DNA from 2 places in the Lysinibacillus sp. RC46 genome. Region 1 is predicted to be linked to the other one. Evidence: riboswitches for the same ligand, from Rfam matches in the RefSeq annotation. Region 1 holds a riboswitch; the other holds the start of a gene.
The links. Region 1 has a riboswitch for FMN ahead of ribE (riboflavin synthase). Riboswitches for the same ligand answer to the same signal wherever they lie in the genome.

Region 1 (11,006 bases):
ACTGAGCGTTTTGTTGCTGCCGCTTCGCTTTCGCATAGATAAAACATTTGCCGCTGACGCTTCGCTTTCGCGCAGAGCAGAGCTTCCTGGGGGCGTCTGATGAGCTGCTTTTGTTGTTGACGCTTCGCTCTCGCACAGAAAAAATCCACTGCCAGCCTTCACTCCAATCAACCACTTAGCATGTATCCTCAGGCATATCACTCTAATTTATTGTGATAAAATGAAACGACTTTTCTTAACCATTTTGGTTTTCAATACTACAAAAGGGACACTCCATTAATAATTGGATTGTCCCTTTTAACTACTGTTCTTTTCGCATAATAAAGCTTAAATGTCTGCCAGCCTGTTTATCTTGACGGTAAGAAAAACCATCTGGGCTAAGGAATGTACACGTTGAATCAATCGAAATCTGCTTAGAAGGGATACCTGCAAGCTCACATTGCTTTTTCACAGTTTGTTGATTATCGATATGATATTTATTTGTTTGTGCATTGTAATACATAAAATCCTCAGCATAGCCTAGGTTGTGAAATTTTTCATAGACATCTGTATCCACCTCAAATTTCTCCTGACTAAGTGCCATACCGATTTGTACGTGAAAATCTTGTGGATTACATTGTTCATGCTCTATCAAATGTTCGAAAAGCCTTGGTGTGACTTCCTTAACTGTGCCTTGCCAGCCTGAATGTACTACGCCAATAAGACCATTAACTTCATTATAAAAAATGACAGGTACGCAATCTGCTGTAAAACTACATAAAAGTAAATTTGGCTCTAATGTATAAAGTGCATCAGTATTACTAATGGCAGTGTCCATTTGCTCTGCGCCGCGTCCTTTATCAGAAATCGTGACTTTATGGAAATTGGCACTATGTGTTTGTTGAGTGCAAATAAAATTATTCAAGTTACAATGCAATGTAGTTGCCAATTTTTCTCGGTTTTCTAGCACATCAGCTTCATTCACACATGTATGTAGTGCCATATTGTTTTGTTCTAGTTCGATGTCATCCTTTAAGGTAGTGCCTGCGATAAATTGGTCGTTATCAAAATAAATTTTATTTTTCATATCATCACCTCGTCTTACTATATATGATTGCTTAATGAATGTATAGGCGCTTACTCTTAAGATTTTTAAGAGCCTTGAGTATTTTCTACAATTCTTTTGACATAAAGAATTGATTTCTTCACATATAGTAATCGAAGAATGATAATTAGAGGGAAGGAGTTTGTAGATTTGACTCAAGAAAAATTCATACTGATTTCCCAATTCGGCATGTGGCTATTTTGGATTATTACATATATATTAATCATCAAACAAGGAATAAAGGATAAGAGATATGGGATGCCCATGGCCGCAATTTGTGCCAATATTTCATGGGAATTTATTTTTTCATTTATGTATCCGCTAAATGACTTGCAAAGGATCCTTACTTTCCTGTGGTTTCTTTTGGATATCTTCATTTTGATGCAATTTTTACTTTATGGTTATAAGGAGTATAAAAAAATTATTCCGAGAAAGGTATTTTATACATCTTTTTTCATAACACTCGTAGTAAGCTTTCTCACGATTTTAGCGATGATGCATGAATTCAAAGATACGGCAGGCATATATGCCGCGTTTTTCCAAAATCTGATGATGTCAGGGCTTTTTATCGCCTTATTCATTCAAAGAGGGAATTTAAGTGGACAATCAATGGGCATAGCCATTTGTAAAATGATTGGAACTGTGTTAGCAGCAGTTTGCTTCTATTTGTATTTTAGAACACCATTGATTACTATCATTTCGCTTGCAATTTTTATTTATGATTGGATTTATATAGTATTGATCTTTAGGTTTAATGTGAAATATGCAAAATGAAAAAATTGATAAAGGGATGTACCGTGCCCTGCATCTATAAAATGAAAACACTCTACAATGTCACTCAACTTTGTAGAGTGTTTTCATTTTATAAACAAATAAAAATAATGAAATGAAACACACTATCAGCAATACACGAATAAGATGTCTCTGTAGTATGAAGATAGGGAAGGTGTTTTATTTGAAAAAGAAGTGGATAACCACACTATGTATTATTTGTACGATTGGGCTAATTGGCTGTCAGGGGAAATCTGCGGATGAGAAAAAACAAGAACAACAAGTTCAAGAGTCAGAGCATAAAGCTGATGATGTAAAAAAGCCTGTTACCTTTGAACAACAACAAGCAGAGCCAGTCGTTGTTGAAATTGTAGATCCTTCTACACAAGCCATCGTACAAACCATTTCACCGCAAGAAATGGACTATGAACGTGATAGACTATCGTATACAAAACAAATTGAGCAATTAGCAAAAGGTTTAGCGAGAGGGAATGAAAATACAACCGGCTATGATAAGCGTATGATACTTGATAAGCTGGACGATCAAGGAAAAGTAATTAAAGGTAGTCCTTTAACTGTTTTAAAAGAAAGTGAATTAGTAGAGAGAATATTAGAAGCATCAGCAACTGGTGGTACAGTGGAGATGCCTCTATCTGTTACAGAAAGCGGCTATAATTTTGAAGATATTCCATATTTAGAAGACGTGGTTGTGGCATCCTATACAACTTACTTCAATACGCATGATGTAGGAAGAAATAAAAATATTGAACTTTCTGCGAAGGCAATTAATAATGTTATCGTTGGAAGTGGAGATTCTTTCTCCTTTAATACAGTCGTTGGACCTAGGGACGAAGTAAATGGTTATCAGCCTGCACCAGAAATCATCAACAAAAAGGTTGTGATGGGCATTGGGGGAGGTATCTGTCAAACGTCCTCAACCTTATTTAATGCGGTTGATCAAATACCAGTAAAATTTGTTGAACGTCATCACCATTCTTTAGATGTCGGGTACGTTCCAAAAGGAAGAGACGCTACAGTTTCCTATGGTGGCTTAGATTTCAGATTTCAAAATACAACTAACGTACCTTTTTTAATTAAAGCTAGCTATAGTAAAAATTCTCTTACAGTTGAGTTAAGAACAGCGGAAAAATATGTAGAAATCTTGAAAAAGCAATAGTATTGCTCTTTACAAAACGAGGAGTTGATTTCCGTTCCGACTGGGCGCTTGGTTGCTGACGCTTCGCTTTCGCACAGAGCAAAGCTTCCTGGGGGCGACCGATGAGCCGCTTAGGGCAACAGATGTTTTTTTTGTGCGAAAGCGTAGCGGCAGCGGCAACAGCAGGATGTTAGTCACGAAGGCGTTATCACAGGATGTGATGGTTTTAGCCTTCGTTCCTCTATTGCTAATCCCCAAGGAGTCGCCCAGTCTCCACTCCAATCAACCACTTCGCTTAATATGTATCTTCAATCTGTTCCTCTAATAAAATGAAGCTGCAGCAATGTTTTTTATGTGCGAAAGCGGAGCGACAGTGGTATATCTGAACACTTTAAATCATTCCCACTATAATTTTTTCAACAACAAGAGGATCATAGCCATTTTTTAATTGCTATGATCCTCTTAGCTTATATGATATTTAAAATTTCTTGTGGTGTAGCTACTTTGTACTCGGGATCCTCTTGTTGTACAACATCAATAGCATCATATCCCCAACTAACCCAAATAATAGGCACGCCCACTTTTTTGCAGGCTACAATATCTCTTTGTTCATCACCAATGTATATAACTTCTGAAGGTGTAATGCCTGAGTCCTTTAAAAAACTTTTTATCACTTTATCCTTTCCAAAAATACGGTTTGAAGAAAGAACATTTGACACACAATGAATACCGTTCATTTTTAGAAATTCTAAAATGTTCTCCTGTGAATTGGAGGAAATAATAAGGATTTTATAGCCTCTTTGATCAATTTCCGTAAGGACTTCTTTAATACCATCATAAAGGTGAACATCATTTAATGACTGGCGGTACAGGCGATAAAACTGTGGTAAAATCATGGGCAATTTATACATAGGGAAGTCGAATAATTTACTGCGTTCCGCTATAGATAGTTTTTTTAATGATTCGATTTCCTTTAACTCTATTCCTTTAAATTTATACTTTTGCGCAATCGTATTCCAAGCTGATGTAAACACTGCTGTTGAATCAGCCAGTGTTCCATCAAAATCAAAGATAATATATTTCATGACAAACTTTCTCCTTTAATCATCTAATTGTAAAGACGTCTTTTTCTTGAAAATGTTACTGCCTATTTTAAAATAATGACATGATTATACAGAATATGTAACAGCGTATTATAAATGACCCCAGATGAATAATTTTTTTTCGAATGGGTAAATATTTTTTCAGGGTAAAGGGGCTTATGGCAACTTCTTTGGTAAAAATTGTACCGAAAAATGTGTCGAAATCAATAATGAAATTATCTATACAGTTTTTATGTAGTTGAATGGACAAAAAAAGTACCTGTCATCCGTTAGTATTGAGCTGGATGACAGGTACGACTATTATGAAGCATCTTGTGATGTTGTATCTCGTTTTTTTGTTAAATAATATGCATTTACCGAGGAAGTGATAGGAATGATAAGTGCGATTCCAATACCTGCGCAAAATATCATAATAAGTTCAGTGGCAAATACTTTAGAATTAATGATTTCACCAATTGAATAAGATAAATCTTTGAACCAAATGAGCAAGCTTAAATATCCACCAAAGAAAGCGAAAAATAATGTATTTGTATCTGTACCTAAAATGTCCCTTCCAATGCTTAAACCTGATGTAAATAATTTTTTTCTGCTAATTAACGGATTATGATGAAGAATCTCATGCATGGAAGTAGCAATAGAAATGGCAACATCCAAAATTGCTCCAATCGTACTCATAATAATAACGGAAGCTCCAATTTGCACAAAATTGACGCCAATATAAAGAGAAAATATGCTAATCTCTTCAGAGGATTCTTCCCCGAATCCTCGAATCATTGATTTCTCCGTTACAAAAACAATGAATAGTAATAAAATTACAATCGTAATCATTGTAGAAATGAATGCAGTTACTGTTTTACTACTCATTTCATTAATAAAAAATAAGCTAATCCAGCTAATGACGGTACAGGCAATGAGCGTTAATATAATTGGACTATTTTTCTGATTGGTCATTAAAAAGATGGTGATAAAGAGTACTCCAAAGTTTAAAAATAAAGATAGAAAAGATCGTACTCCTTTTTTTCCACCGATAACAATCATCAATATGAATAAAATGGCAGTTAACCATACTAATACATTCATTATTTTGCCCTCTTTCGATTAATGAAAAAAATAGAAGTGTATAAACTGATTGGAATCGTTAAGACAACACCGATTCCACCTGCTAGGGCCCTAGCTAATTCTAATGAAAGATTCATGGAAAGTGTTTGCCCTAATGGATAAGAGTTTTTTAAATATAAAATCAACATAGGGATTGAGCCACAAATATAAACAAAAAACAAAATACTTGTAATCGTTCCCATAATGTCTTTCCCGATGTCCATCCCTGAGGTTTTCAATGCTTGGTCAGATATTTCTTCGTTTTGCTCAAATAAAGCGAACATTGAAGAAGCCATTGTGATGGAGACATCCATTACAGCTCCTAGTGCTCCAATAAATAAGCCAGCCATAAAAATCACTCGATATGGTCGCGTTAAAAATTGCATTTCTTCATATCGAAGCCCATTCTCGGATGTAATCCACAAAACTAAAGCGCTAATCAATATAGAAATAAATGTTCCTATAAGTGTTGCCATTATCGCTGCATATGTTTTTTCATTCAAGCCGTTAATGAGAATTAAAGAAATGACCGTAAATAAAAGAACACATACCCCGCTAATAAATATCAAATTTATATTAGAATTTATATATAAATCCAAAGCGTATGATAATACAAGCGAATTTACAATTAAACTGATGATTGAAAATAATCCTTGTCTTTTACCGACAATTAGCAAAGCAAAAATAAAAATCCACGCCACTATCAAGACAAACTGATCACGTTTCACGTCTAAAATAGCCCCAGTTAAATCTCCATTTTTGTCTGTATTTACTTTAATGGAAACAAATAATTTATTCCCAACATGGTACTCTTGATCAAAAGCCCCAGATGCTGAATACTCATTTGTAAAATGAATAAGCTTACCTTTTTTTTCACCATTTTTTAATACAGCTGTAATTTGCTGAGTATATAAATGATCTTCATTTTCATACATATCTGTTACAGGGTTTGATTCTTTTAATTCCGTTTTTATAACTTCCGCAATTGGACGATCATAAAATGCTTCGTTGTGATAAACGAAAAAAACAGAAGCGATAAAGCAAATTGCGATAAAGGTATAAAATATAAATTTAGATTTTTTTTTCAAGATGTTTTGCAATAAAAAGCCTCCAATGTGAGAAAGGAATCTGATTGTACTTATGCGTTCATTGTTAAAATGGCACGAAAATGACTCACAATATCACTAATTTTTTAATGTCAAGCAGATTTAAAAAATGCCATTATAAAGTAACGTGCTAATTGAATAGAGGTTCCTTAATTATATAGTAGATTTTAGCTTACTTAGTTAGTTTTAGCATAATTAAATTATTGTTATTCATTATGTAAGTGTTTATTAATTTTTTGCTTATGACAAATGGGATGGTACAACATAGCATGTGAAGGAAGCGAAAAAATACAGGAGAAATCGCCATTATTCAGGACGCGATAGTTGAATTGATACTGGCCAGGTTAGGCAGTATTTAGTCAAAAGAGGAATGGTTTGGCATGAAATGTGCTATTCCAGTAATGGAAAAGCAGGGTAAAGGATCGATTTTTAATACTGCTTCATCGGCAGGTATTCGTCCAGAACACAGTATCGCTGTATATTGCGCAAGTAAACATGCGGTAATCGGTTAAACGAAAGGCGCCACGATCGAGTATGCAAATAAAGGTATTCGTATTAATGCTGTGTGTCCAGGCGGCATCGTTACACCATTATTTCAAAGTGTTGGTGAAACACTTGAAAAAACAGGGTACGTACCAGAAGAAATGTCACGTGTATGTATGGGACGCCATGGTGAACCAGAATAAGTTGCAGAAGCGGTCCTATTCTTAGCATCAGATAAAGCAAGCTTCATGGCTGGTGCTGTTGTCTCTGTTGATGGTAGTTTGACTGTATAAATTTATTGTTTTTGTAGCAATTTACAAACGCAACGATAGGCAAACTTGCGAATGTGAAATGAATTATAGAAAAAAATTATAAAGAATTATCTGGATAATAAAATAAATTAGTGTTATCGTAAGAACTAGCTAAATAAAAATATCCTTCAGGGTAGGGTGAAATTCCCAATCGGCGGTGATGAAGAAATTCAAAGTCCGTGAGCGCAAGCTGATTTGGTGCAAATCCAAAACCGACAGTTATAGTCTGGATGGGAGAAGGGTAAAAGTGTGAGCTTTTTAAATTCGCTTGAGTTTATAAGGTGTATTTGAGTATGCTTTTATGTTAACTACTTCCCATATTATAGTCGGGAAGTAGTTTTTGTTTTATTTGGTTAAAAAATTGAATAGCAGTAGTTCTTCGGGGTAGGGTGAAATTCCCAATCGGCGGTGATGAAGAAATTCAAAGTCCGTGAGCGCAAGCTGATTTGGTGCAAATCCAAAACCGACAGTGACAGTCTGGATGGGAGAAGAACGATGAGATGACAGCCTATGGAAAAATATTATATCCATAAGGTTTATTTGTTGACGTCTTATGTATATGAACTCCCAAACCCCTTTATTCTAAGGGGTTTTTTGTTTGAGCGGAAATTATTAAATGAATGAAAGCAGGTGAAAAGATGTTTACAGGAATTGTTGAGGATATTGGCACCGTAAAAACCATGCAAAGCGATCGACAAAGTATGAAAATCACCGTTATTTCAAAGAAAATGGTAGAGGATGTAAAGCTAGGGGACAGTATAGCGGTCAATGGTGTTTGTTTAACAGTGATATATTTTAATGAACAAGAGCTAACGATGGATGTAATGCCTGAAACAGTGAGCGCAACAAATTTACAGCAGCTCGCAGTTGGAGATCCGGTAAATTTAGAACGCGCTATGTCAGCTAATGGACGTTTCGGTGGTCATTTTGTATCCGGACATGTTGACGGGGTAGGGAAAATAGTGCGCAAGCGGCCATTAGCAAATGCAGTCTATATTGATATTGAACTATCGAAGGAGTTAACGAGCTACTGTATTCCAAAGGGCTCCATCACAATTGACGGAACGAGTCTAACACTCTTTCATGTCGAGAAAAACGGTGTCACAGTATCACTGATACCTCACACATACAAGGAAACAATTTTAGGTATGAAAAAAATTGGTGATCTCGTCAATGTAGAAACTGATTTAGTTGGAAAATACATTTTGCATCAACTTAAGTATGGACAGGAACCAACCATTTCAAGAGACTTCTTAGCAAAAAACGGGTTTTAACTTCTTTCAGCGAAGCCAAAACATCTGTACCTGTCGCTACGCTTTCGGTACAAAAAACATCTGCTGAAATAGAGGAACTTAGTCTAAGAACGCCACGTTCTGTGGAAACGGTTGAGTGACCAACGTCATGCTTGCAGGCCTAAGCAATCCGGACGCAATTATGCCGAGGCATAATTGATCTAATAACACTTTAAGAACTGGAGGTGGCGATATTGCTACATTCAATTGAAGAAGCAATAGAGGATTTAAAACAAGGGAAGATGATTATCGTAGTAGATGATGAGGACCGAGAAAACGAAGGGGACTTACTCGCACTTGCGGAATTTATGACCCCAGAAACGATTAACTTTATGGCGACCTATGGAAGAGGTCTTATTTGTACGCCGATTTCACAGGAGCTTGCACAAAAATTAGCATTAAAGCCAATGGTTAGTATTAATACTGATAATCATCAAACGGCATTTACCGTTAGTATAGATCATGTAGACACAACAACTGGAATTAGCGCCTTTGAACGGGCAATGACTATACAAAAAATGCTAAAACCACAGGCAAAAGCTGCGGATTTTCGTAGACCGGGCCATGTATTCCCGTTAATTGCAAAGGACAATGGTGTATTAGAGCGTAGAGGACATACGGAAGCTACAATTGATTTGGCCAAGCTGTGTCATAGTATTCCTGCGGGCATTATTTGTGAAATTATGGGGGACAATGGCAAAATGCTACGCTTTAATGACCTTGTTAAATATGCAGCGCAACATGATTTAAAAATGATTTCAATTGAAGCATTGGCCACTTATCGTCTTAAACAAATAATGGAAGAAAACACACAGACAATATAAAGGATCATCAACAAAAGTTTGGAATGACATTTGTTAAAACGTACTTTATGTATATAAGTTGATTGGAGTGGAGACTGGGCGACTCCTTGAGGATTAGCGGATAGAGGAACGAAGGCTAAAACCATCACGTCCTGTGATAACTCGTGATCAACATCGTGTTGGCCCGAGAACCTGGAGCGCAAGCGAAGGGGCTCATCGGACGCCCTCAGGAAGCTCTGCTCTGCGCGAAAGCGTAGCGACAGCAATAACAAAGCGCCCAGTCGGAACGGAAATCAACCCCACGTTATGATGATTAGACTAAATAATAAAGGAGAGATTCAAAATGGTTAAAACATTTGAAGCACAATTAATTGGTACGGATTTAAAAATAGCAGTAGTAGTTGGTCGTTTCAACGAATTTATTACAAGCAAATTATTAGACGGTGCATTAGATGGTTTAAAGCGTCATGGTGTGGATGAGAATTCTATCGATGTAGCATGGGTTCCTGGTGCATTTGAAGTGCCATTCATCGCGAAACAGTTAGCTGAAACAAAGAAATATGATGCAATTATTGGATTAGGTACAGTAATCCGTGGCTCAACAACACATTATGATTATGTATGTAATGAATCAGCAAAAGGAATTGCAAATGTGTCACTAACTACAAATGTACCTGTTATTTTTGGCATTGTAACTACAGAAAATATTGAACAAGCGATTGAGCGTGCAGGGACTAAATCAGGAAATAAAGGCTATGATGCAGCAATGTCCGCTATTGAAATGGCAAATTTAAAGAAGATGATTGGATAAATTTTTCCTAATAATAGTATGAAAATTTCGCAGATGAATTATTCTGAAAAAGTATTATAAACATTAAAGTTTTCTTGAATATTTTTTTAGACAATGGGGAAAATATCCGTAAGTGTATTTATGTTATTACTCATAAATGTACTAATTAGGGGCTGGCTCAGTAGGAGTTGATGGATATTTCTTCAATGGAACAAGAATTAAATTTGAAATCTTTGAAGTCACTATTTCAACGCTCTGCTGATGTGATATTCCAAGAGTATTCCTTTCAGCAACATAAAGTACATTTGATAAAATGTGAAGCGATGGTTGATGAGCGGTTACTGCAGACCGTTATTGTGCAACGAGTTCAATCATTATTTACTGCAACAACAGAGGAAATGTTAGAAGAACATATACAAAACAATTTACACGTTCCCCATCTTCAGAAAATAACAAGTAAAGATGAAGCTATTACAAGAGTTTATAAAGGACATGTTTTACTTTATTTTGAAGATATGAATTTGTTATATTCAAGCTATATCGCTAAAAAACCGAATCGAGAGCCTAAAGAAACAACCCTTGAATTAGTTGTCAAAGGTCCGAGAGATGATTTTATTGAGGATGTTTTTATCAATATTGCTTTATTACGAAAACGGATTCCTACTAATTCATTAAGTGTTGAGACATATGAACTTGGTAAACGATCCAAAACAACTGTAGCTGTACTTTATTTTGAAGATATCGTCAATCAAAAAATGCTTGAGCAAATAAAACTACAGCTGCAACGAATTGATACGGATGTTGTATTTAGTGGGGATTTATTGATGGAGAGAATTGAGCAAAGTGCAAAAATTCTACCTAGACACGATTATACTGGACGCCCTGATTTTGCTGTACAAGCTTTAAGTAGAGGACGCATTATCATTATAGTTGATGGAGTATCATATGCCATCATTACCCCGGCTAATTCAATGTTACTTTTTAAATCCGGTGAGGATAATGAGTATCC
Region 2 (11,006 bases), on a different contig from region 1:
TATTTTTACGTCGCTAGTATTGGAAAGAAGAGCCTTCTTGCTGTGGCAAGAAGGCTTTCTTTTCTTTTCAATAAGTGCTGTACCATGTACAATAGAAGGTAGAGAAAGATTAGAAGAGAGGGATCGTGAAAGTGTCAGAAAATATTTCAGTATTAGTAGTAGATGACGAGGATCGTATTCGACGCTTATTAAAAATGTATTTAGAGCGAGAAGGGTACCTTGTTGACGAGGCAGAAAATGGTGAACAAGCGATCGAAAAATCTTTGGAAAAAGAGTATCACTGTATTTTATTAGATATTATGATGCCTGAAAAAGACGGGCTTGAAGTTTGTGCGGAAATCCGTGAACGTGCAGCAACACCAATTATTTTATTAACTGCAAAAGGCGAGGAAGCGAATCGCGTACAAGGCTTTGAGCTTGGAGCAGATGATTATATTGTAAAACCATTTAGTCCTCGTGAGGTTGTGTTACGTGTGAAGGCTATATTACGCCGTTCACAAGCATTCTCACCTTCGACAAATGCTTCTTCTTCAAAAGATTTAGTTGTGTTCCAACATTTAATGATTGATCATGATGCGCACCGTGTAACAGCAGAGGGTATTGAAGTAAATTTAACGCCTAAAGAGTATGAATTGCTTTATTTCCTAGCTAAATCACCAGACAAAGTATTTGACCGTGAACAATTACTAAAAGAAGTTTGGCATTATGATTTCTTTGGCGACTTACGTACAGTTGACACACATGTAAAACGTTTACGCGAGAAGCTCAACCGTGTATCTGAAAACGCTGCAAAAATGATTGTTACTGTATGGGGCGTTGGTTACAAATTTGAGGTTGTCAATGAATAGAATATGGAACAGTGTTGTCGGGAAGCTATGGGTAACCATATTGCTTCTCGTTTCATTTGTATTGTTTGTTTTCACGGTTTTAATGCTTGAATTTCTTCAGAATTACCATATGCAACAAGCAGAAAGCTCCTTGCGTCAAACTGCAGCAACAGTTGCCAGTATAGTAGATGATAATGAAACAGCAGAATCGACTTCGGAATTATTAAAAGATATTTTACCTGAAAGTACAAATGCACTTATTGCTATTAACCATGATAGAATTTCTTTCGCTATGCAGGAAGGTGTCAATAAAAAAGAAATACAGGATATGATTTTAGCCAATAAATCGTTCCAAGAAGTTTTTCAATCAGATAAACCGATTATTAAGGAAATGATGATGCCGTCTTCTACAGACAAAGAAAAGTTGGAATCGTATGTTGTGCTTGGTTTCCCGCTAAATGTGGAAAATGCTGTACACGGGGCTGTCTTTATTTATCAAAGTCCGGATGCGCTGCATAAAACATCGAAAGAGACGACGAAAATTGTCTTTTTATCTGCTTTCATTGCCTTTGTGCTGACGACATTTTTTGCGTTTTTCCTTTCATCACGTATTACGTCACCATTACGTAAAATGCGTGAGCTGGCATTTGAAATTTCTAAAGGGAATTTTGAAGCGAAGATGCCGACTACACAAAATGATGAAATTGGCCAGCTTGCAGTTGCCTTCAATCAAATGGGCCGTCAATTGAAACACAATCTAGAAGTGATCAATCAAGAAAATGAACAGCTTTCCAATATATTAACATCGATGACAGACGCAGTTATTACGTTTAATCGTGATCGTACAATATTATTAAGTAATCCGCCAGCGGACCGTTTAATGCAAACGTGGTTTGTTAATAAGGGATCACAAAGTGCGAAGCCAATTCCGCCAGAGCTTTATCATATGCTCGATCATGTACTGATGTTTGAGGATAAGCTTGAAGAAGAAATTGAGATGGATGGAAGTTACTATACGTTTACGATTAGCCCTCTTTATAGTGAGGAATCGATACGTGGAGCGGTTGCGGTTATTCGTGATATGACAGAGCAGCATCGTTTAGAAAAACTGCGTTCAGACTTTATTGCCAATGTGTCTCATGAGCTACGAACGCCAATTTCGATGCTCCAAGGCTATTCAGAGGCTCTAATGGATGATGATTTTATTCAAGATCAAGAAGAACGTAATGAAATTACAAAAATTATTTATGATGAATCGAAACGTATGGGACGTCTAGTAACAGATTTATTAGACCTTGCGCGTATGGAATCGGGGCATATGACGCTTTACAAAGATGAGCTCCCGATTAATTCAACATTTGAACGTATTACTCAAAAATTTGCACAGGTGGCAAAAGAGAAACATGTTCGTCTAATATTTGACAGTGAATTTAATGACGAAGCTTCGATTAGTATAGATGAGGATCGAATTGAACAGGTTTTAACAAATTTAGTTGATAATGCTCTTCGTCATACTGATGAAGGGTCTGTAACAGTGAAGGTTGAGCAGGAACCAACCTTTGCCAAGGTTTCTGTTCAGGATACAGGGCATGGTATTCCGCAAGAGGACTTACCATATGTCTTTGAACGTTTCTATAAAGCAGATAAGGCACGTACACGTTCTAAAGGCGGAACTGGCCTAGGTTTAGCTATTGCTAGAAATATTGTCAAGGCACATTCAGGCAATATTATGGTAGATAGTGTGCTGAAAGAGGGGACTACCTTCACGTTTTATTTACCTTTTGATTAATACTATTAAAGAGTGGTATTAATTGGATGTAACTTCTGTGGACATTTAGACGACAAATATAAATAGAACGGGGGTGGAGTGCTTTGAATGACTCCGTGTTCCATCGGTTATACGATGCATATCATCAAGACGTGTTCCAGTTTCTTATTTATTTAGTAAAAAACCGTACACTTGCTGAGGATTTAGCGCATGAGGTTTATGTTCGTGTATTGCGCTCATATGATCAGTTCGCAGGAAATAGCAGTGAAAAGACTTGGCTTTTTGCTATTGCTAAAAATGTCGCTATTGATCATTTTAGAAAGCAGGCTGTACGTCAAAAACATTCACTTGATTTTTTTGATTGGGAAACGGAACAGCTACATTCAACCACACCATCACCGGAGGACGTATTGCAGGCCAGTGATGAATTTATGCAGGTGCAAGTAGCACTCGAACACTGTACAGGTGACCAAAAAATGGTCATTATTATGCGCTACTTTCAAGACTTATCGATTGCAGAAACTGCACAAATACTAGATTGGACAGAAGCGAAGGTAAAAACCACTCAGCATCGTGCCATTAAATTTTTACGGCAACAGCTACAACAGGTTAGAGAACAGGAGGCGAAACGGCAATGACACATAACCAATTTGATGATGATCAACTAGAGCATCTATTAAATAATGCCCCTAAGCTTTCTGACCGCCGTTCAAAAGAAGAAATATTAAATCGATTATTGACAGATGCTCGCTTGCAGGATAATGTCCATCTTCAAGAAGCTATACAACAACCAATAGATGATGAAATAACATCGCAAGAGCAACAACACAGTATTCCTACGCAACAAGAAAGTACCGAGACTGCAACAACAAAGAAGAAAGTTCGTAAATGGCCAATCTTTATGAGTGTTGCAGCAGTTTTCGCTTTAACAGTAATTACAGGCTCTATGTTCATGAATCATAATGATGTAAAATTAGACCAGGCTAGTGCTCCTGAAACCTCTCAATATTCAACATCGCAGGATAGTCGAGCAGCGAAAAGCTTTGTCAACCAGGATAAGATTATGGAATCCAACAACATAGTAGCAAAACATTCAAGGATTATGTCTCTACGATCATCTGTTTATGAGGAAGATTTAACAGAAGCAGTAGTGTTTCATATTGGTTTGGCAAATCGTGATAAGAAAAGCGTACCGATGACGTATATCATTCCAAATGAACGAGTTGCCACTGATTTTCCGAAGAAAAAGCCTACAACATTACAAATGTATGAAAAGTATGCGCCGCAAATTGATGAGAAAGCAAATGGTTTTACTAACTATCATCCATATAAAGGAGAATTGAAGGAGAAGGGCGATAAACTAGTTCATGTATTGCCGGAGAAAAATGATTATGATGTTGCTTCAGCAGATACTAATGAATATTTAGAGACTTTACAGGATACATTCTCAGATTCAGAGTATAAAGATATTGAGTTTGAAAATCCTGATGGTACAGCCTACAAATTTTCCAAGGAAGAAGAGCCAAGTAATCCTAAGGCATTAACAAGCTCAAATCATTTTAATTATTATTTATATAAAGATGAAAATGGAGCTGAATATTTATCACCCGATTCTCGTAAGACTTTTCCCACTGTAACAGAAGCGCTTACCGATATGCGAAATAAAAATGATGATGTATACGTTTCAGTTGTACCAGAAAATATAGCATACACTGTAAAAGAAGTAGCAGAAGGCGTTATTGTTACATTTGATGAGCCGCTTGATTTAACGACCATGGATACTGTTCGTGCAACTCAACTGATAGAAGCTATGATGCTCACTGCTGCAAGCTTTGATCAACAAATACGTTTAGACAATGTTGTACAGGAAACCTGGGAAGGATTTGATTTAAAAAAATTCTTGCCAAAGCCTGTAGGAGCCAATAAACGATATATGCCATAAACAGCCTAACAACAAATAGACGAACAGAACATAAATAAATTTTTGGAGCATTCTCGCCACTATATGTGCGTGAATGCTCTTGTCATTTAACTTAGCAATTATTTTCAGTAGCGAAAGCGAAGCGTCACCTACGAAGTCTCTCGCCTCTATAGGTGATGAGATGAATAAGGATTTAAGCTACTTTTCACGAGTATTTATTAAAGCATACAAGTTTAATCGGATTTTTTTAAAGCAAAGCTATTTACTTTTCTCTAATAATTCATTATAGTAAGGCTATGAAATAAAAAAATAATGATTCATCTTCGGGGCAGGGTGAAAATCCCGACCGGCGGTAATAGAGTTGTAAATCGCTAATGTTTCCTTTAAGACATATTAGCTCGCATGATTTACTAAAGGCTCTTCAGCCCGCGACCTGTGCAAATAATTTTTTTGCATGGCTGACTTGGTGCAATTCCAAGGCCGACAGTTAAAGTCTGGATGGGAGAAGATGGAGGTACGATCGTCATTCATTGTTATGAATTTAGCTATGTACGAGCGTTTTTTCGATGTGGTTTCACACAGCGTATGCTCAGAAAATAGTTAATTAATGGCGTTTTTTAATCATGCCTATTCTCCCTTATGCTCTTTTGCATAAGGGTTTTTTCATGATAATAATTGATTAGGTCGTAACCTTTCTTCTTGCGAGATTGAATCAGCAAAGAGGAGAGAGTTTTCTATGAAGAAAAATGTTAAACTTCAATCGTATATTACGATTGGTATGCTGAGCAGTATTTCGTTTTTATTAATGCTTTTTAATTTCCCGATTCCGCCATTTCCAATGTTTTTGGAAGTGGACTTCAGTGATATGCCAGCATTACTAGCAGCAATCACTATGGGACCTGTAGCGGGGATTTTAGTAGAATTATTTAAAAATGTGTTGGACTGGGTTTTCTCAGGCACGCCAACGGGAGTACCGGTAGGACATATCGCGAACTTTGCAACAGGTATTTTATTTATTTTACCAGTGAGCTTTGTTTTTAATCGCTCCAAAACAGTTAAGGGCCTTATCGGAGGTTTAGCTGCTGGAACAATTGTAATGGCAGTAGGAATGAGCATCCTTAACTATGCAGTATTTTTACCTATGTACACTTACTTTTTAGGTATGGAGCCTGTTGTAGGTGATTCACTATATAAAATGATCGTAGCTGGTATTTTGCCATTTAACATTGTGAAAGGTATTTTAATTACTATCATCATGGCATTACTATTCACAACAATGCGTAAATGGATTGATCATCAGCGTTCTATGTATTTAACAAAATAATTAGGATGAGACCTCGAGCTGTTAAGCGTTCGAGGTTTTTTATGTAGAATGGTTGAGGTGTTGGATAATATTACGCAAAAGTAACATATAGAATTAATGTAGTCGACTGTATTATTTTATTGTAGAATAAGGAAGAGTTGAGTAAGTTAGAGGAGTTTGAAGAGATGAGTGAAAAAAAGAGTCAGTGGTCTAGTAAACTAGGCTTTATTTTAGCATCGGCTGGAGCTGCAATCGGACTGGGGGCAATTTGGAAGCTTCCATATGTTACTGGACAAAGTGGCGGGGGAGCATTTTTCCTGATTTTTGTGCTATTTACATTGTTGATTGGTTTACCGATGTTATTATCAGAATATATTTTAGGTCGTGGTACACAGTCTGAGGCTGTGACTGCCTATAAAAAAATTGCACCTACTAAAACAGGTTGGGCTTGGGTTGGTCGTATGGGTGTGCTCGGCTGTTTTTTATTATTAAGTTTTTATAGTGTTGTAGGAGGTTGGATTTTTATATATAGTGGCCTTGGTGTGACTGGGGCTGTTATTGATCCTTCCGTGGATCCTAGTGAACTATTTGCAAAGATTGTAGGAACACCTTGGATTACATTGCTAGGTTTAGGGCTGTTTACGCTAGTAAATGTATTAGTCATTTCACTTGGCGTGCAAAATGGTATAGAGAAGGCCAATAAGTGGATGATGCCTTTATTATTCATTATGTTTATTGTGCTTGTTGTGAGGGCTTTAACATTAGATGGAGCAATGGAAGGGGTTAAATTCTTCTTGTGGCCTGACTTTTCTAATATAACTGGAAAGGCTATATTGGAAGCGTTAGGGCAGTCCTTCTTTGGCTTAGCAGTAGGATTTTCTTGTCTTGTGACGTACAGCTCTTATTTAAAGAAAGATGTGAGCTTACCTAATTCCGCAGGCTCTGTTGTTCTTCTCACTGTGCTTGTATCGTTTTTAGCAGGATTAGCCATTTTCCCTGTTGTATTTGCTTTTGATTTAGAACCGGCATCTGGACCAGGCTTATTATTTACGGTTCTGCCAACAGCATTTAGTCAAATGCCATTTGGTGAAATATTCTTAGCGATGTTTTTATTATTATTTTTATTCGCAACGCTAACTTCTTCCTTCAGTTTATATGAAATTATCGTAGCGGCATTTATGGAGAAGGGACGTATGTCTCGTTCTGCATTGACGATGCTACTAGGTGTAGTAGTCTTTATTGCAGCGATTCCTGCAGCACTTTCATCAAGTACATTAGCTGATGTATCAATTTTTGGAAAAACAATTTTTGATGCAACTGACTTTTTAGTTTCTAATTTAATGCTTCCGTTGGGTAACTTATTGATTGCTATCTTTATTGCGTATGTAGTTGATAAAGAATTTGTGAAGAAGGAATTATTAATAGGAAGTCAAATGGGGCAGGGGTTCTATTCAGCGTATCGACTACTGATGTTAATAGTAGTACCTTTCGTCATTATCGTTGTGTTTGTAAATATGCTTTTACAGTATTAAAAAGAGTAGGTTGCATTCCGTTTAATAGGAATGCAACTTACTTTTATGTTTGGGGGACAACGATAGGGTTAGTATTCGCTAAGTGATAGTTCACCTAACCAGCCTTCTTTAATGATCTGTCTTGCTTGCTCTTCGCTTTTAGTAATAGGGAATACTTTATCGACTTGTGAAATAGCAAACAAATTGCGAATGAAATCATCGACAACAATAATGGCGATTTTCTTTTCTTTTACAGATACTTTCTTTGCGAAATTGACAATCATGCCAAAGCCGGTACTATCGATGTTTGTAACCTTTTGCATATCGATAATATATCCATGCTTTGTTTCCAAGCTTAACGATTGAAGCTCAATTTTAATCTCTTCAATCGACCCATATTCTAAATCGCCAGTAAACGCAATCAAAATATAATCAGACTTTGTGTCAATAACCATCGCAATTTTCTTCTGATCCATACTATAGCGCCTCCATTTTCTTTTTCATGTAAGGAAATTCTAATTCTATAGAAGTTAAAACTTGAATTTATTGACTTCGTTTTGTAATTTATCGGCAATCGATGCTAATTCGTCTGAACTTTGTGTAATTTCTGCCACAGTTGCATATTGTTCTTCCGATGTTGCGGCAATTTCCTCTGTTGCTGCAGCGGAGTCTTCAATGATACGGGAAATATCTTGAATGGCTTGTTGAACCCCTAAGGAGTTGTTGTTTACATTCGTAAATGCAGCCTTCATCTGCTCAACGCCGTTTTCTGTTTCTTCGACCTTTTCAACGATTTCTTTTAATGCAGTTCCTCCTTTATTGATAATTGTTACTTGCTCCTCTACTGCTAGTAGATTACTTTCCATCGTGCGAACTGTCACAGAGGTTTCAGCCTGAATATCTTTAATGAGATTTGTAATTTGTCCTGATGCTAAACTTGATTGTTCAGCTAACTGGCGTACCTCTGATGCAACGACGGCAAAGCCTTTTCCTTGCTCACCTGCTCGTGCTGCTTCGATGGCTGCATTGAGGGCGAGTAGATTTGTTTGATCCGCAATACCCGTAATAACAGTAATAATGCCACCGATTTCTTCAGAGCGTTTACCGAGTTTTTGGATAGAATCTGTCGCGTAAGACACTGTTTGTGTGACATCGCTTAAATGTTTTATAGCTTCATTGATCGCCTCTTCACCTTGGCGTGCAAAATGGGTCGATTCTATAGCGCTATTTAACGTATTCTCGGCTTTTTGTAAACTGGTCGATACTTCTTCGATTGTTTTTTGCATCATAGACACTATTTGTTCAGCTTGATCAGATTGAGTCGTAGTACCGACTGCAATTTCATTCATCGTAAGTGCGATTTGGTTAGAAGCCTCACTTGTTTGATGTGATGATTCTGCTAATGAATGCGATGAGTTAGCTATTTGATTGGCGCTACCAGCTACGATTGTCATCGTTTCCGTTAATCGATTCTTCATATCACTAAAAGCATTTGCTAAAACAGCAATCTCATCTTTACCTTTTGGGTTTAATAATTTTACATTTAAATTTAAATCTGCTAAATCTTTGGCATTTGTACTTAAAATATTAATGGGTGTGATGATTTGTCGCTGTAAAAACCAACTAATCCCAACAATCATTAAAATGGCAATTCCTAAGGAGACCGCTACATTTTCAAGTGCAGACTTTGTAGCAATACTTATATATGGAGCGGTAGGTACAGCTGTTGCCCATACGCCAATAACATCTCCTTGGCTATTTAAAATTGGGTCATAGGCTCCTTGATGCATACTCCCCAAGACATTTGCTGATCCGATAAAACGTTTTTTTTCTCCTAATACAACTTTCGCAACTTCATCAGAAACCTTTGTATTTAATGCACGTTCTCCATTCTCGACTATATTTGTACTAATGCGAGTATCGTTTTGGAAGATTGAGACGACATTTCCGTTTGTTAGCTCTCCGACTTTATCAGCTACCTCAAAATTGTCTACTATTTTGACGTCACCTTTATACAATTGATTGTTTTTAATGGACCATTCTCCAGGGAATTTAGCATCTAAATATTCATAGCTCAATTGAATATCTGATAAAAGCTTTGTATTTGCGCTTTCTAAAAGATTATTTTTGGCAACATAAAAATTTATTCCTGCTAAAAGTGTAGTGAGTAGCAAAATACACCCGAATATTAACAGGCTCATTTTTTTTCGGATTGACAGCTTCATGAAAACTCCTCCAATTTTACGTTAACTTTATACATGAATCTTTTTTGAAATACCAACTAAAAATTTTGTTTCAGAAATATTTTCAAACCAAATATGGTCGACCATATTTTTAACGAAAAATAAACCTCGCCCACGATCTGAATAATCCAGTTCGTTTAAATCAAATTGTAGAGCCTTATCCCAATCCTTTTCAGCGATTCCTTTCGCTTCATCAGTAACTGTTATTTTTATTTCTTTATTAGAATGAGATACGTGTACTTGAATAGCCTTTTCGGAATATGGATCATTTTTCTTAACAGCTTCCACAGCATTAATAACTAATTCATGTACGACAAATCGTAATTCTCTTTTAAAAGGTAAATTATATACATTTGTATAATTCTCTATAACTTGATCTACATAAGCTATAGCTTGTGTATCAGGATTTACATTGAGTATGAATTCCATCATCAATCACCGACCCTGTAATGTAATTGTTATTGAAACTACTGTTATATCATCGTTGTAATAATTATCGGATAAATCGTATTTTTGGGAAAATTTCTCCAAGGCATAGCCATTATCGTGTGATGCATAGGAATGGAAAAAATCCATATCAACAACTTGTTGATCATTGATTGTCAATAATCCATCCGTATAAAGTATTATGCGATGCCATCCGGATAAAGGTATCCTTTTTTTATTAATAGGAATGGTCGGGAATAGCCCTAATATAGGTGTATTTGCTGGGAGGAACACCGTCTCGCCGTATTTTCCAAATAAGAAACCAGATGGATGAGCCGCATTAACATAGTGTACAGTTCCGTTTTTCGTATCAATGAGTATGTAGATAGCTGTCATTAAAAAACGGTCCATATCTTCATCAGAAAATAACTCGTAAATTTGGCGGTTAAGTTCTCGAATTACTAAAACTGGATCAATTAATTTCGTGATTATTCCCTTTAACAAAGATCTAATGGACATTGTAACGAGTGATGCGGCAATGCCATGTCCCATTGCGTCGTAAAGAAGAATGGCAGTTAAGTGTTCATTAATCTTAAACCAGCAGTACATGTCACCTCCTAGTGTGTTGGATGTAACATAAAGTCCATCGATCTGAATATGCTCAAGATTCAATGGAGGAGATAGTGCATTTTTTTGAAATTTCTTCGCGACAATTAAATCTTTTTGAATCATACTTTCTTGCTGCTTTCGTAGCTTGGTTTCCTTCTGATATTTAAGGGCCACCTGAATCCGGGTTTTAAACTGAGTGAAATCAAATGGTTTTAAAATAAAGTCGAAAATCCCAGCTTCAAAAACCCTATCAATTGTAATGCTTTTTTCGTAAGTAGTAGAAAGGAGGATAGGGGCATCGATCCAGTTTTTTAGTTCGTCAATTTGTTGACAAATGTTCTCGCAATTTTTAAGTGTCATTTTTGCATCGAGAATAATTATTTCTAGCTCTTCTTTCA

Region 2: linked by a shared signal. The riboswitch ahead of ABH966_RS00080 (ECF transporter S component) and the one ahead of ribE (riboflavin synthase) in region 1 are both predicted to bind FMN.

What each region holds. Positions count from the first base shown of each region.
Region 1 covers NZ_JBGCCF010000038.1:21,689-32,694, forward strand. The annotation lists gene pgeF (peptidoglycan editing factor PgeF) at 302-1,066, opposite strand; gene ABH966_RS23570 (transmembrane-type terpene cyclase) at 1,235-1,858, shown strand; gene ABH966_RS23575 (VanW family protein) at 2,040-3,032, shown strand; gene ABH966_RS23580 (HAD hydrolase-like protein) at 3,479-4,096, opposite strand; gene ABH966_RS23585 (YibE/F family protein) at 4,415-5,194, opposite strand; gene ABH966_RS23590 (YibE/F family protein) at 5,194-6,312, opposite strand; gene ABH966_RS23595 (SDR family NAD(P)-dependent oxidoreductase) at 6,699-6,830, shown strand; partial or broken gene ABH966_RS23600 (short chain dehydrogenase) at 6,843-7,004, shown strand; FMN riboswitch at 7,233-7,358, shown strand; FMN riboswitch at 7,484-7,609, shown strand; gene ribE (riboflavin synthase) at 7,751-8,386, shown strand; partial or broken gene ribB (3,4-dihydroxy-2-butanone-4-phosphate synthase) at 8,599-9,189, shown strand; gene ribH (6,7-dimethyl-8-ribityllumazine synthase) at 9,551-10,018, shown strand; gene ABH966_RS23620 (spore germination protein) at 10,189-11,006, shown strand, end outside.
Region 2 covers NZ_JBGCCF010000001.1:8,342-19,347, reverse strand. The annotation lists gene ABH966_RS00100 (response regulator transcription factor) at 132-848, shown strand; gene ABH966_RS00095 (ATP-binding protein) at 841-2,616, shown strand; gene sigX (RNA polymerase sigma factor SigX) at 2,700-3,233, shown strand; gene ABH966_RS00085 (RNA polymerase subunit sigma) at 3,230-4,537, shown strand; FMN riboswitch at 4,832-5,030, shown strand; gene ABH966_RS00080 (ECF transporter S component) at 5,253-5,840, shown strand; gene ABH966_RS00075 (sodium-dependent transporter) at 6,005-7,351, shown strand; gene ABH966_RS00070 (STAS domain-containing protein) at 7,420-7,806, opposite strand; gene ABH966_RS00065 (methyl-accepting chemotaxis protein) at 7,861-9,555, opposite strand; gene ABH966_RS00060 (ATP-binding protein) at 9,583-10,005, opposite strand; gene ABH966_RS00055 (SpoIIE family protein phosphatase) at 10,009-11,006, opposite strand, start outside.